DNA from 3 places in the Streptomyces sp. NPDC004284 genome. Region 3 is predicted to be linked to each of the others. Evidence: riboswitches for the same ligand, from Rfam matches in the RefSeq annotation. Region 3 holds a riboswitch; each other region holds the start of a gene.
What was found. Region 3 has a riboswitch for S-adenosylmethionine ahead of ACFYUS_RS21045 (aminotransferase class V-fold PLP-dependent enzyme). Riboswitches for the same ligand answer to the same signal wherever they lie in the genome.
Positions count from the first base shown of each region.

Region 1: another riboswitch for S-adenosylmethionine. It lies ahead of thrC (threonine synthase); the one in region 3 lies ahead of ACFYUS_RS21045 (aminotransferase class V-fold PLP-dependent enzyme).
Region 2: another riboswitch for S-adenosylmethionine. It lies ahead of ACFYUS_RS37660 (IclR family transcriptional regulator); the one in region 3 lies ahead of ACFYUS_RS21045 (aminotransferase class V-fold PLP-dependent enzyme).

Region 1 is NZ_JBIAMJ010000011.1:106,880-111,047, forward strand. It holds gene ACFYUS_RS26170 (MoaD/ThiS family protein) at 1-167, opposite strand, end outside; gene thrC (threonine synthase) at 208-1,518, opposite strand; SAM riboswitch class I at 1,512-1,655, opposite strand; gene ACFYUS_RS26180 (glucosyl-3-phosphoglycerate synthase) at 1,777-2,718, shown strand; gene ACFYUS_RS26185 (trehalose-6-phosphate synthase) at 2,801-4,156, shown strand.
Region 2 is NZ_JBIAMJ010000026.1:56,008-60,175, reverse strand. It holds gene ACFYUS_RS37670 (hypothetical protein) at 1-9, opposite strand, end outside; partial or broken gene ACFYUS_RS37665 (transposase family protein) at 518-1,122, opposite strand; gene ACFYUS_RS37660 (IclR family transcriptional regulator) at 1,409-2,131, opposite strand; SAM riboswitch class I at 2,322-2,463, opposite strand; gene ACFYUS_RS37655 (transposase) at 2,915-3,250, shown strand; partial or broken gene ACFYUS_RS37650 (IS3 family transposase) at 3,247-3,489, shown strand; gene ACFYUS_RS37645 (hypothetical protein) at 3,521-3,676, shown strand.
Region 3 is NZ_JBIAMJ010000007.1:383,835-388,002, reverse strand. It holds gene ACFYUS_RS21055 (cytochrome bc complex cytochrome b subunit) at 1-716, shown strand, start outside; gene trpD (anthranilate phosphoribosyltransferase) at 851-1,915, shown strand; SAM riboswitch class IV at 2,003-2,119, shown strand; gene ACFYUS_RS21045 (aminotransferase class V-fold PLP-dependent enzyme) at 2,306-3,703, shown strand; gene ACFYUS_RS21040 (Lrp/AsnC family transcriptional regulator) at 3,775-4,056, opposite strand; gene ACFYUS_RS21035 (rhomboid family intramembrane serine protease) at 4,053-4,168, opposite strand, start outside.

The DNA.
Region 1 (4,168 bases), on a different contig from region 3:
AAGCGGCGCAGCTTGCCCTGGTCGTCCAGGACGCGGGCGGCGATGCCCGTGTGGTTCTTCTCCAGGTCCGCGATGACCTCGGCGAGGGTCGCGCCCTCGGCCTGGACCTCGGACTGCCCGCCCGTGTAGGTGCGGAGGATGGTGGGGATGCGGACGTTCACGGCCATGTCTTCGTAACCTTTCAGTGGGCCAGGAGGGCGGGCCGGCTCAGAGCGCCAGGCCGGCGTCGCGGAACGCGTCCAGGCTCGGGCGGATGGTGGCGGTCGCCTGAGAGGTGTCGGCCACCGCGTCCAGGGTCTTGAGTCCGTCGCCGGTGTTGAGGACGACGGTGGTGAGGTTCGGGTCGATGAGACCGGCCTCGACGAGCTTCTTGGTGACGCCGACGGTCACGCCGCCCGCGGTCTCGGCGAAGACGCCCTCGGTCCGCGCGAGGAGCTTGATGGCGTCGACGACCTGCTCGTCGTTCACGTCCTCCACGGCGCCGCCGGTGCGGCGGGCGATGTCGAGGACGTACGGGCCGTCGGCCGGGTTGCCGATGGCGAGCGACTTGGCGATGGTGTTCGGCTTCTGGGGCCGTACGACGTCGTGGCCGGCCTTGAAGGCCGCCGACACCGGGGAGCAGCCCTCGGCCTGGGCGCCGAAGATCTTGTACGGCTTGTCCTCGACGAGGCCGAGCTTGATGAGCTCCTGGAGACCCTTGTCGATCTTCGTGAGCTGGGAGCCGGAGGCGATCGGGATGACGAGCTGGTCGGGGAGGACCCAGCCGAGCTGCTCGCAGATCTCGTACGCGAGCGTCTTGGAGCCCTCGCCGTAGTACGGACGGAGGTTGACGTTCACGAAGCCCCAGCCCTCGCCGAGCGGGTCGCCGATGAGCTCCGAGCAGAAGCGGTTGACGTCGTCGTAGTTGCCCTCGATGGCGACGAGGTCACCGCCGTAGACACCGGCCATGACGACCTTGCCCTGCTCCAGGTCGTGCGGGATGAACACGCAGGAGCGGAAGCCGGCGCGGGCGGCGGCGGCGCCGACGGCTCCGGCCAGGTTGCCGGTGGAGGAGCAGGAGAGGGTGGTGAAGCCGAAGGCGCGGGCGGCTTCGAGCGCCTGGGCGACGACCCGGTCCTTGAAGGAGTGGGTCGGGTTGCCGGAGTCGTCCTTGACGAAGAGCTTGCCGGGGGCGACGCCGAGCTCGCGGGCCAGGTTGTCGGCCTTGACGAGCGGGGTCCAGCCGGGGTTCAGGTTCGGCTTCTCGGCGACGTCGGCGGGGACGGGCAGCAGCGGGGCGTAGCGCCAGATGTTGGCGGGGCCGGCCTCGATCCGCTTGCGCAGCGCCTCGGGGTCGCCGGTGGGAAGGTCGTACGCGACTTCGAGCGGTCCGAAACAGAGTTCGCAGGCGAAGATCGGGCCGAGGGGGAAGACTTCACCGCATTCGCGACAGGAGAGCCCGGAAGCGGGACCGAGGTCGACGGAGGTTGCGGGGGTAGCGGTCTGTACAGCCATGGAGGCGAGGCCCTTTCTCCTCATCTTTCCCATGACGAATTTTTCGCCATGAGACGGATTTGGCACCTTCCCTAGCCGGGGACCTCGCTGTGCGAGACAAACCGACTGGAGGGTTGCCGGGGCTTCAACGGGCCGTTTCCCTCTGCCCCTCTGGATGAGCGGTATTCGATTGTGAGACGCGGGCGGCACCCCGACATGCATCGGGCATCCGCGTTGTTCAAGACTGTAACCGAAGGCCTCGAAGGTGGAGACCGACGTCCGATCCGCGAGATGGAGATCACGTTGCTGGAGGAAGTGGAGCGCTGGCTGGCCCGGCGGTCCTGGTCCGTGTCCGACCGCCCGCTGGACCGGGTGCTCGCCGCCAAACGGGGGACGACGGTCAGCGTCGTCCTGCCCGCCCTGAACGAGGAGGCGACGGTCGGGGACATCGTCTCCGTGATCCGCCGCGATCTGATGACCGAGTCCGTCCCCCTCGTCGACGAACTGGTGGTGATCGACTCGGGCTCCACCGACCGTACGGCGGAGGTGGCGGCGGCGGCCGGCGCGCGGGTCGTCGCGCGGGACGCGATCCTCCCCCGCATACCGGCGGTCCCCGGCAAGGGCGAGGTGCTCTGGCGGTCACTGATGGTGACGAACGGGGACGTGGTCTGCTTCGTGGACGCGGACCTGCGGGACTTCTCGGCGGACTTCGTGACGGGAATCGTGGGCCCGCTGCTCACGGACCCGGACGTGGACTTCGTGAAGGCGATGTACGACCGCCCCTTCGGAGACACCCCCGGTCAGGGCGGCCGGGTGACGGAGCTGGTGGCCCGCCCGCTCCTGAACCTCCACTGGCCGCAGCTGGCCGGCTTCGTGCAGCCGCTGGGCGGCGAGTACGCGGCCCGCCGCTCCCTCCTCGAACGGCTCCCCTTCCCCGTCGGTTACGGAGTGGAGCTGGGCCTGCTCGTGGACGCCCTGCACACGGTGGGTCTGGACGCGCTCGCGCAGGTGGACGTGGGCGTGCGCAAGCACCGCCACCAGGACGGGCAGGCGCTGGGCCGGATGGCGGCCGCGATCTACCGGACGGCGCAGCTGCGGCTGTCCCGGGGCCATCTCGTACGGCCCCGGCTGACGCAGTTCGAGCGGGGCGAGCAGGGCTTCGAGCCCCGGACGTACGCGGTGGACACGGAGGAGCGGCCCCCGATCGCCGAGATCGCGGAGTACGCGCGACGCCGCGTGGCGTGACGCTCGACGACGCCGCGTGGCCGGATCGGCTCGTCTCGTATACGTACGTTTGAGCATTTACGGGACGGGCTAGGTTCGCCACATGGCTACTGTGCTCGTGGCATCCAACCGGGGCCCGGTCTCGTACGTGCTCGCCGAGGACGGCTCGCTCGACACCAGACGGGGCGGCGGCGGCCTGGTCTCGGCCCTGAGCACCATCGACGCCCGGGAGGGCCTCTGGGTGTGCGCGGCGCTCGGCGAGGGCGACAGGGAAGCGGTCCGGCGGGGCGTCGCCGAGCAGGGCGTACGGATGCTGGACATCGCCCCGGACGTGTACGCCGACGCGTACAACGGCATCGCGAACTCGGTGCTGTGGTTCCTCCACCACCACCTGTACGACATCCCGCGGGAGCCGGTCTTCGACACGGGGTTCCGCCGCCGCTGGGAGTCGTACCGCACGTACAACCGCGCCTTCGCGGAGGCGCTGGCGGCGGAGGCGGCGGAGGGGGCGGCGGTCCTGGTGCAGGACTACCACCTGGCGCTGGTGCCCGGGCAGCTCCGCGACCTCCGCCCCGACCTGCGCATCGCCCACTTCACGCACACGCCGTGGGCGTCCCCGGAGTACCTCGGCATGCTCCCGGCGGACATCCGCGGGGAACTCCTCCGGGGCATGCTGGGCGCGGACCGGCTGGGCTTCCACACCCGGGCCTGGGCGAAGGCGTTCGAGGAGGGCGCGGGCGACCTGGGGCGCACGGAGGTCGCGGCGCACCCGCTGGGCGTGGACGGCGAGGAACTGCGGGCACTGGCGTACCGCCCGGAGGTGGACGAGAGGCTGGCGCGGCTCCGCTCGGAGATCGGCGACCGCAGGACGATCGTCCGGGTGGACCGCACGGAACTCTCGAAGAACATCCTGCGAGGCCTCCAGGCCTACCGCGAACTCCTGACCGCGCACCCCGAATGGCGCGACAGGGTCGTCCACCTGGCCTCGGCGTACCCCTCGCGCCAGGACCTGGAGTCGTACAGGTCGTACACGACGGCGGTGAGCGACCTGGCCGAGGAGATCAACACCGAATTCGGCACGGCGGACTGGCAGCCGGTCCTGGTCTCGGTGAAGGACGACTTCACCCGCTCCCTGGCGGCGTACCGCCTCGCGGACGTGGCCCTGGTGAACCCGGTGCGCGACGGCATGAACCTGGTCGCGAAGGAGATACCGGTCGTCTCCGAGACGGGCTGCGCGCTGGTCCTCTCCCGGGAGGCGGGGGCGTACGAGGAACTCCACGAGGACGCCCTGACCGTGAACCCCTTCGACGTCTCGGAAACGGCGGAGGCCCTCCACACGGCCCTCACGATGCCCCCGTCGGAACGCGCGGACCGCACGAAACGCCTGGCGGCGACGGCCACGGCGCACCCGCCGCAGCGGTGGTTCCTGGACCAGCTGGAGGCACTGCGGGAGCGGTGAGCCGGCAGCCCC
Region 2 (4,168 bases), on a different contig from region 3:
CTCGCCCAAGGACTCGTCCGGTCTCGGGCTCTCGGTCGTCTCTGGGGTGCGTCCGGTCACGATGGCGGCCCTAACGGTCGAATGTGAAGTGATGATGCTGCCCTGCCCTCGGAAGGTATAGCCGCCGGGCGGGCGGACGTCGGATCCCACGCGTGGTGCACCACAGCCCCGGACCCGACCGTGAGAACAACGGACCACCCGCACCCGTAGGCAGTGTCGGCCCCTTCCCGCGCCTGTCGGGCGACCACCTCGGGTATCGGCGTGGAGGTGCCTCTCGGACGCGCAAGGGGATCGGCGGGTGACTGGGAGGCTGGAAGGCCGCGCAATGGGGCGAAAGACGGTACGACCCGCGGTCCAAGAGCCCGTGGGCCGAGTTCGATCGAGCTCCGTCTGCAGGGAAGGCGGATGACCAGACCTGATGACGGACGCTGAGTGGCTTGACCACTGGCTGCAATGGGCTCCGGCCCTGTCGGGGACGGCCTTGGAGCGGATCGTGGAGCACCTGACTGAACCTCTTTCATCCTGAAGAGGCACAGGTCAGCAGGGTGTGGACGGCTTGGACGAGCCGGCTGACGCGGTTGGTCGAGCAGCGGGCCCGGCGTAGGATCCGCCACTGCTTGAGCTGGGCGAAGACGCGTTCGTCAGGGGCGCGGAGTCGGGCATGGCCGCGGTTGAACTGCTGATGGCGGGCTGGCTGGATGCTGTGGTGATGGTGATAGGGGGTGCGGACGGTGGCGCCGGCGCCTTGGCAGGCGCGGTCCGCGAGGACGAGGATCTGCCGGGTGAGGCAGGCCTGGACGACGGCTGTGGGCACGGGCCGCGGTCAGGTCGTGGGTGCGTCCCGGTGTCGCGCGGGAGAACCACAGAGGTGTGCCGTCGGGTCGGGCGATGACCTGAACGTTCATGCCGTGCCGGCGGTGTTTCATGTGAAGCTTGCTTGAAGCAGCCGAGCCGTCGGCAGGGCGAGTTCAGTTCACACCTTCCGGCGTAGACGAGCCACGAAACATGCTCGACCAGCTCGTACGGGACGTCGAGCGTGGAAGGATACGGAACCAACGAAGCCTCCCGGCCGATGGTCGTGTTGGGTGAGATCACACCATCGACGACGAGGGGCTTCGCCACGTCATCACCCCCTCCGATCAGGTCTTATAACCCTCTAGAGGCGGGATGAAAGAGGTTCACCAAGTAAGCCCGTCCGAGGCCCGTCACCGTCGGCGGCCACATGGTTCAGCGAGAGCCGATACGGGTCTTCCAGGGCGCCGTCCGGGTAGGGGTGCGGGACCAGGGCAGTGGTGCGGTCTTCCTCGGCGTGGCGCACAAGGCCCACAGGGCCTCGCGACGATCAGGCCGGGGAAGTCTGGACACGCAGGCCGGGGGAGAGGCGGGACCTCACGTGGTGTTGCCGGGGTCAGGGGTGGGAGACGACTTCGGTGAGGCGGTCGGCCGCGTCGACGGCGGCCTTTGCGAGCCGGGCGCCGGGGTGTCTGGTGAGGCGTTGGATCGGGCCGGTGACCGTGACGGCGGCCACGACACGGTGGGACGAGTTGCGGACCGGTGCCGAGACGGAGGCCATGCCGGGTTCACGCTCACCGATCGACTGGGCCCAGCCCCGGCGCCGTACGCCGCTGAGGGCGGTGGCCGTGAAGCGAGCACCCTGCAGGCCTTCGTAGAAGCGCTCGGGTTCCTCCCAGGCCAGCAGGACCTGGGCGGCTGAACCGACCTTCATGGGGAGCGTGGACCCCACCGGCACGATGTCGCGCAGGCCGGAGGTCCGCTCGGCGGCGGCGATGCAGACGCGCATCTCGCCCTGGCGCCGGTAGAGCTGCGCGCTCTCGCCGGTGGCGTCCCGGAGGGAGGTGAGGACCGGGCCGGCCGCGGCCAGCAGGCAGTCCTCACCCGCGGCGGCCGAGAGTTCACCGAGTCGAGGGCCGAGGACGAAGCGGCCCTGCAGGTCCCTGCCGACCAGGCGGTGGCGTTCGAGTGCGAGGGCGAGCCGGTGGGCCGTGGGCCGCGACAAGCCGGTGGAGGCGACCAGTCCCGCCAGAGTGGCGGGGCCCGACGCCAGCGCACCGAGAATCACCGCGGCCTTGTCGAGGACGCCAACACCACTAGAAATATCCGAAATGTCCATGAAAAGGGGTACTCCAGTCTCGGTCCGCGAGCGATGGCGCGCGGCGACCTCACGCAGGGGAGGGCAGGGATGATCAGAGGGAAAGGGCCGAAGCAGTCGGCCGATATGCCGCGTCGATCACGAGATGGGTACGCAGAAAGCCCGGGGCGGATGGAACCGGGGCGAAAGGCAGCACAGAGAGCACCGTGTCTCCTCATCTTTTCCCGCGCCACGTTGGCGCGGGCCGGAGTTGGCACTGATCCCGACGGCGCGGCGCGAACATGGAACGCCGAGTCGACCGGGGAGTTGCCGGGGCTTCGTAGGGCCGGTCCCTCCACCCCTCTGGATGATTCGCGAGGAACCATACAAGACTCCCGGGGTTACCTGCCAATGGCTTCCTGCCCAGGAAGGCGGCAGGTCAGGTCAGCCGTGACGCCGTCAGCGGGTGAACCGAATCCGGGCGGGACCGCGGGAGCGGGGTGGGGCAAGAGACTCCGGACGGTCGTGCCGGCCCGCTGCGGGCAGCCGGACGGGCCGGGGCTCATGAGCTGGGCAGCAACCGCCATGCCGTCCTGTCGCTGGTGAACGCCGACGCCGTCTGGATGCGGGGAGGCCGGCGGTCTGTGCCGCCGCGCCTCCGATCCGTCCGCCCCGCCTGGGTACCGTCTCTCCAGTCCGTTCTCGCGGGGTTCGAGCGGGCTGTTGATGTGGCGCCGGCGAGGCGTGGCTCGTCGGCGGGCGGTGTGGCAGGGGGCTTTCGGGCCCTGACCACGGGTTTTGGACGCCGGAGAGACTTGGATCTTGGTGGTCCAGGAGAACCGAGTCCCCGTGGGGATGAAGCACTACCCCGCCGAGTTCAAGGCGGACACGGTTGCGTTGTACCGGTCGCGGCCGGGAGCGACAGTCAGGTCGGTCGCCGGTGATCTCGGGGCGGACACCGAGACGCCGCGGAACTGGATCCGGGCCGCCGACGGGCGCCGGCCCGGCGTTCATTCCGCGCCGCCGACCACCGCTCAGGCGGGCGGTGGCGACGCTCGGGCGGAGCCGACCGCTGCCCGGAAGAGGGTTCGTGAGCTGGAGGAAGAGCGCGACATCCTCCGCAAGGCGGCCCGGCATTTCGCGACGGAGGCGCGCTGGTGAACCGCTGCCGGTTCGTTGAAGATCACCAGCGCCGTCACGGCGTGAAGCGGCTCCCCGGCCTCCTCGGCCTCTCCCGATCGAGCTTCTACCACTGGCGTCGCACCGCGGCCGCAAGGGCGGCCCGGCGGATCGCCGAGGCCGGGCTCGCGGCCCGGACACGCAAGGTCCACCAGGACTCCGACGGCACCTACGGCGCCCCCGGGATCACCACCGAGCTCCGCGACGAGGGCGGCCCGGTGGTGAACCACAAGGGTGGTGAACCAAAGGGGGGTGAACCACAAGTGGGTCGCGAGGATCACGCGGACCATCGGGCTCGAGGGGGTGCGTCTGCGCCGCCGGCACCGCACCACCCTCGCGGACCGGGCGGCTTCGAAGGCGCCGGATCTGATCGGCCGTGACTTCATCGCTGTCGCGGTGAACACGTAGTACGTCGGCCACATCACCTACCCGTCGGTCAGCGACGCGAAGCCGCTCTATCTGGCGACCGTCATCGACCTCGCCTCACGCCAGGCCACCGACGGCCTGCCTGGCGACGGCATCAACCCCCGATACGCACGATCCTGGCATCGCTGGCCAGGTCCCGCGAAGACTGAACCGCCCGACCCCCACCGCACCATGAGGGTCACACAAGTCGGTCTCGACTCCACCGGCCGGCCATCACCGGGGCAAGGTCTGGGTGACGCACCACAGCCTGCGCGGGAGGCCGCCTTCCTCGAAGGCGTGCACTTCGTCCAGGTCCCATCCCAGCCCTCTGCGAGGGCGTCGACCAGGTCGCGGGGGAAGAAGTGGACGGTGAGCCGCCGTGCTCCCAGAAGCCCTGCCGCGGCCGGCAGCCAGCCGCCCTCACCGATGGGAGGCGCCTGGTGCGAGCAGGCCGGTGACCTCGTCGACGCCTTCTGCCGAGAGGGGTACGCCTCC
Region 3 (4,168 bases):
AGCCCGACTGGTACATGGGCTTCGCCGAGGGTCTGATCCGTGTCATGCCGGGCTGGGAGATCAACCTGTGGGGCCACACGCTGGTCCTCGGCGTGATGATCCCGCTGGCGATCTTCCCGGCGGTCCTCGCGGCCATCGCGGTCTACCCGTTCATCGAGTCCTGGATCACCGGCGACAAGCGCGAGCACCACATCGCGCAGCGCCCGCGCAACGCTCCGACGCGCACCGCCTTCGGCGTCGCCTGGATCACCGCGTACATGATCATGCTCGTGGGTGGTGGAAACGACCTCTGGGCGACCCACTTCCACCTGTCGCTGAACTCGATCACCTGGTTCGTGCGGATCTTCTTCTTCGCCGGTCCGGTCATCGCGTTCGTCGCCACGAAGCGGATCTGCCTCGGCCTCCAGCGCCGCGACAAGGACAAGGTGCTGCACGGCCGCGAGTCGGGCATCATCAAGCGCCTGCCGCACGGTGAGTTCGTCGAGGTCCACCAGCCGCTCAGCCAGGGCGAGCTGCACCGCCTCACGGCGCACGAGCAGTACGAGGCGGCTGAGCTTCCGCCGGCCGTCGACGAGAACGGCGTCGAGCGCAAGATCGGCCGCATGGAGAAGCTCCGGGTCAAGCTCAACAAGGGCTACTACGGCGACGACAGCCAGGTCGCCAAGCCCACGGTCGAGGAGTACAAGGAGATCCAGAGCGGCCACGGCCACCACTGATCCCCCTGAACACCTGACCTTGTAGGTGTCGCCACGGCGAGAGCCCCGTCCATTCGATGGACGGGGCTCTTTGCCGTCCCCGGAGGTCGATAGGGTGGAACCGTATCCGTCACGTGATCATCACAGGAGCTGCCATGAGCGCTGCGACCCCCGCTGGAGGACCTACGTCGGCGGGCCGCTCCTGGCCCGTCCTGCTGAACGGTCTCCTCGACGGCCAGGACCTCACCGCCGACGACACGGCCTGGGCGATGGACCTGATCATGAGCGGCGAGGCGACCGACGCGCAGATCGCCGGATTCATGGTGGCGCTGCGCGCCAAGGGCGAGACCGTGCAGGAGATCGCCGGCCTCGTACGGACCATGTACGCGCACGCCAACGTCATCGAGGTGCCCGGGAAGACCGTCGACATCGTCGGCACCGGCGGCGACGGCGCCAAGACGGTGAACATCTCCACGATGGCGTCGATCGTGGTCGCCGGGACGGGTGCCAAGGTCGTCAAGCACGGCAACCGCGCCGCCTCCTCCGCCTCCGGCTCCTCCGACGTCCTGGAGAAGCTCGGCGTCAACCTCAACCTGAGCCCGCGGAGGGTCGCCGAGGTCGCCGACGAGGCCGGCATCACCCTCTGCTTCGCGATCAAGTTCCACCCCTCGCTGCGGCACGTCGCCGCGGCCCGCGGCCAGCTGGGCATCCGGACGACCTTCAACGTCCTCGGTCCGCTGACCAACCCGGCCAAGGTGCGGGCCCAGGCCGTCGGCGTCGCCGACCCGCGGATGGCGCCGGTCGTCGCCGGGGTCTTCGCCGAGCGCGGCAACTCCGCCCTCGTCTTCCGCGGCGACGACGGCCTCGACGAGCTGACCACCACCTCCACCTCCCGGGTCTGGGTGGTCAAGGACGGCGGCGTCACCGAGGAGCGCTTCGACCCGCGGGACGTCGGCATCGAGCTCGTCCCCCTGGAGGCCCTGCGCGGCGCCGACGCCTCGTACAACGCCGACGTGGCCCGCCGGCTGCTCGCGGGGGAGACCGGTCCGGTACGGGACGCGGTGCTGCTCAACGCGGCGGCGGCGCTCACCGCCCTGGAGCCCGGCACGGGCACCCTGGCGGAGCAGCTGAGTGCCGGCATCGCGAAGGCGGCCGAGTCGATCGACTCCGGCGCGGCCCGCCGCTCCCTGGAGCGGTGGATCGCCGCCAGCAACGCCTGAGGTCGTATGAACGGAGCATTGCGACCCCGTCCCGGATGCCGGGACGGGGTTGCGGCGTAGAGATCGTCTGGCATAAGTTCTGAAACAGGTCATGAGTGACAGCTGCAAGGCCCCGGCCGGCTGTCCGGCAACCCTCCGTCCGTGGCGGGGTGCCCCGGGTGAAGACCAGGCCGTACGAGCAGAAGCCTGCGGCAAGCGCGGACCCCTGCGCCACACCTTGGGGTCCTTGGTCCTCTAGGGAGCGTTGTCTCGTGAGCAAGCGAATGCGTTAGGGCCCTTTCGGCCCCTCTTCCCCTCTCCACCCGTAGTGCGGCGCAGCCCTTCGCGCGCTGCCGCCCCGCGGGCCCCTTCACGCCTTTTCGCGCCCCTTTTATGCCGGGAGATACCGCCATGTCCGCACGCCCGAACGCCGCCACCGTCGAGACCGCTGCCGCCGCCGAGTCCACCGACCCCTGCTGCGCCGCCCCGCTGCCGGTCCTCGGCCGGGACGTCACCGTCCCGCTCGTCACCGGCGGCGAGGTGACCTACGCGGCGCTCGACTACGCGGCCAGCACGCCGGCCCTCCAGCGGGTCTGGGACGACGTCGCCGCGTACGCCCCGTACTACGGCAGCGTGCACCGCGGCGCCGGCTACCTCTCCCAGCTCTCCACCGACCTCTTCGAGAACAGCCGCGCCACCGTCGCCGAGTTCCTCGACTGCCGCCCCGGCGACCAGGTCGTCTTCACCCGCTCCACCACCGACTCGCTCAACCTGCTCGCCGCCGTGATTCCCGCGGACTGCCAGGTCTTCGTCTTCGAGACCGAGCACCACGCCTCCCTGCTGCCCTGGCGCGACGCCCGCGTCACCTACCTCAACGCGCCGCGCACCCCGCGGCAGGCCGTCGAGACCCTGGAGCGCGCCCTCGCCGACCGCGACCCCTACGGCCCGGCCCTGGTCTGCGTGACCGGTGCCTCCAACGTGACCGGTGAGCTGTGGCCGGTGAGGGAGCTCGCCGCCGCCGCGCACGCGCACGGTGCCCGGATCGTGCTCGACGCCGCCCAGCTCGCGCCCCACCACTCGGTCTCCGTAAGGGAGTTGGACGTGGACTGGGTCGCCTTCTCCGGGCACAAGCTGTACGCGCCCTTCGGCTCCGGCGTGCTCGCCGGGCGGGCCGACTGGCTGCAGGATTCCGAGCCCTACCTCGCGGGCGGCGGAGCCTCCCGCAAGGTGGCCCGTCGGGCCGACGGTGGTGTGGACGTGGAGTGGCACACCACCGCGGCCCGGCACGAAGCCGGTTCGCCGAACGTCATCGGCGTCTACTCCATCGCCTCCGCCTGCAAGGCGCTCACCGAGGCCGGCTTCGACTCCCTCGTCGCCCGCGAGCGGCACCTGATCGCCAAGGTCCGCGAGGGCCTCGCCGAGGTGCCCGAGGTGCGCGTCCTCTCGCTCTTCGGCGACGACGCGCCCCGCGTGGGCGTCATCTCCTTCGTCGTGGAGGGCTGGAACAGCTCCCACTTCGCCGCCGCGCTCTCCGCCGAGTACGGCATCGGCGTCCGCGACGGTCTCTTCTGCGCCCACCCGCTGGTCCGCACCCTGCTCGGCAGCGACCCGCAGGACCCGGGCGAGTGCGGCGCCCCCGAGGCGAACCCGGGGGAGCGGTCCCTCAACGCCATCCGGGTGAGCTTCGGCGCCGGTACGCCGGACGAGCACGTGGAGCGGTTCGTCGGCGCCGTGAAGGAGCTCGTCCGGGACGGCGCGCAGTGGAAGTACCGCACCGAGGACGGCCGCTGCGTCCCGGACCGCGGCTGATCAGCCACTCGTACGGGTGAAGGGGGCCTCCCGGCCGGGAGGCCCCCTTCAGCCATGCCGCGTGCGCGGTGTCAGGACTCCAGGCCGATGGCGAAGGCCGCCTCCAGGTCGTGCTGGGAGTACGTGCGGAAGGCGACGTGGGTGTCCGTGGCCTCGACGCCCGGGATCTTGCTGATCCGGCCGGGGATCACGTCCGCCAGGTCGTCGTGGCGCGGCACCCGGACCATGGCGATCAGGTCGTACGTACCGGTGACCGAGAAGACCTCGCTGACGCTGTCGAGCGCGGCGATCGACTCGGCGATCTCGGGGATGCGGTCCACGCTGGTCTTGATGAGCACGATCGCGGTGATCACGGCTGGCTTTCTCCCTCGGTCGCCGCGGCTGGGGCTTTCACTCTATCCCCACCGCGGAAGCGCCCCCAGGCGTAGAGGAAGCCGACGGAGAAGCCCACGACATGGGCCAGAT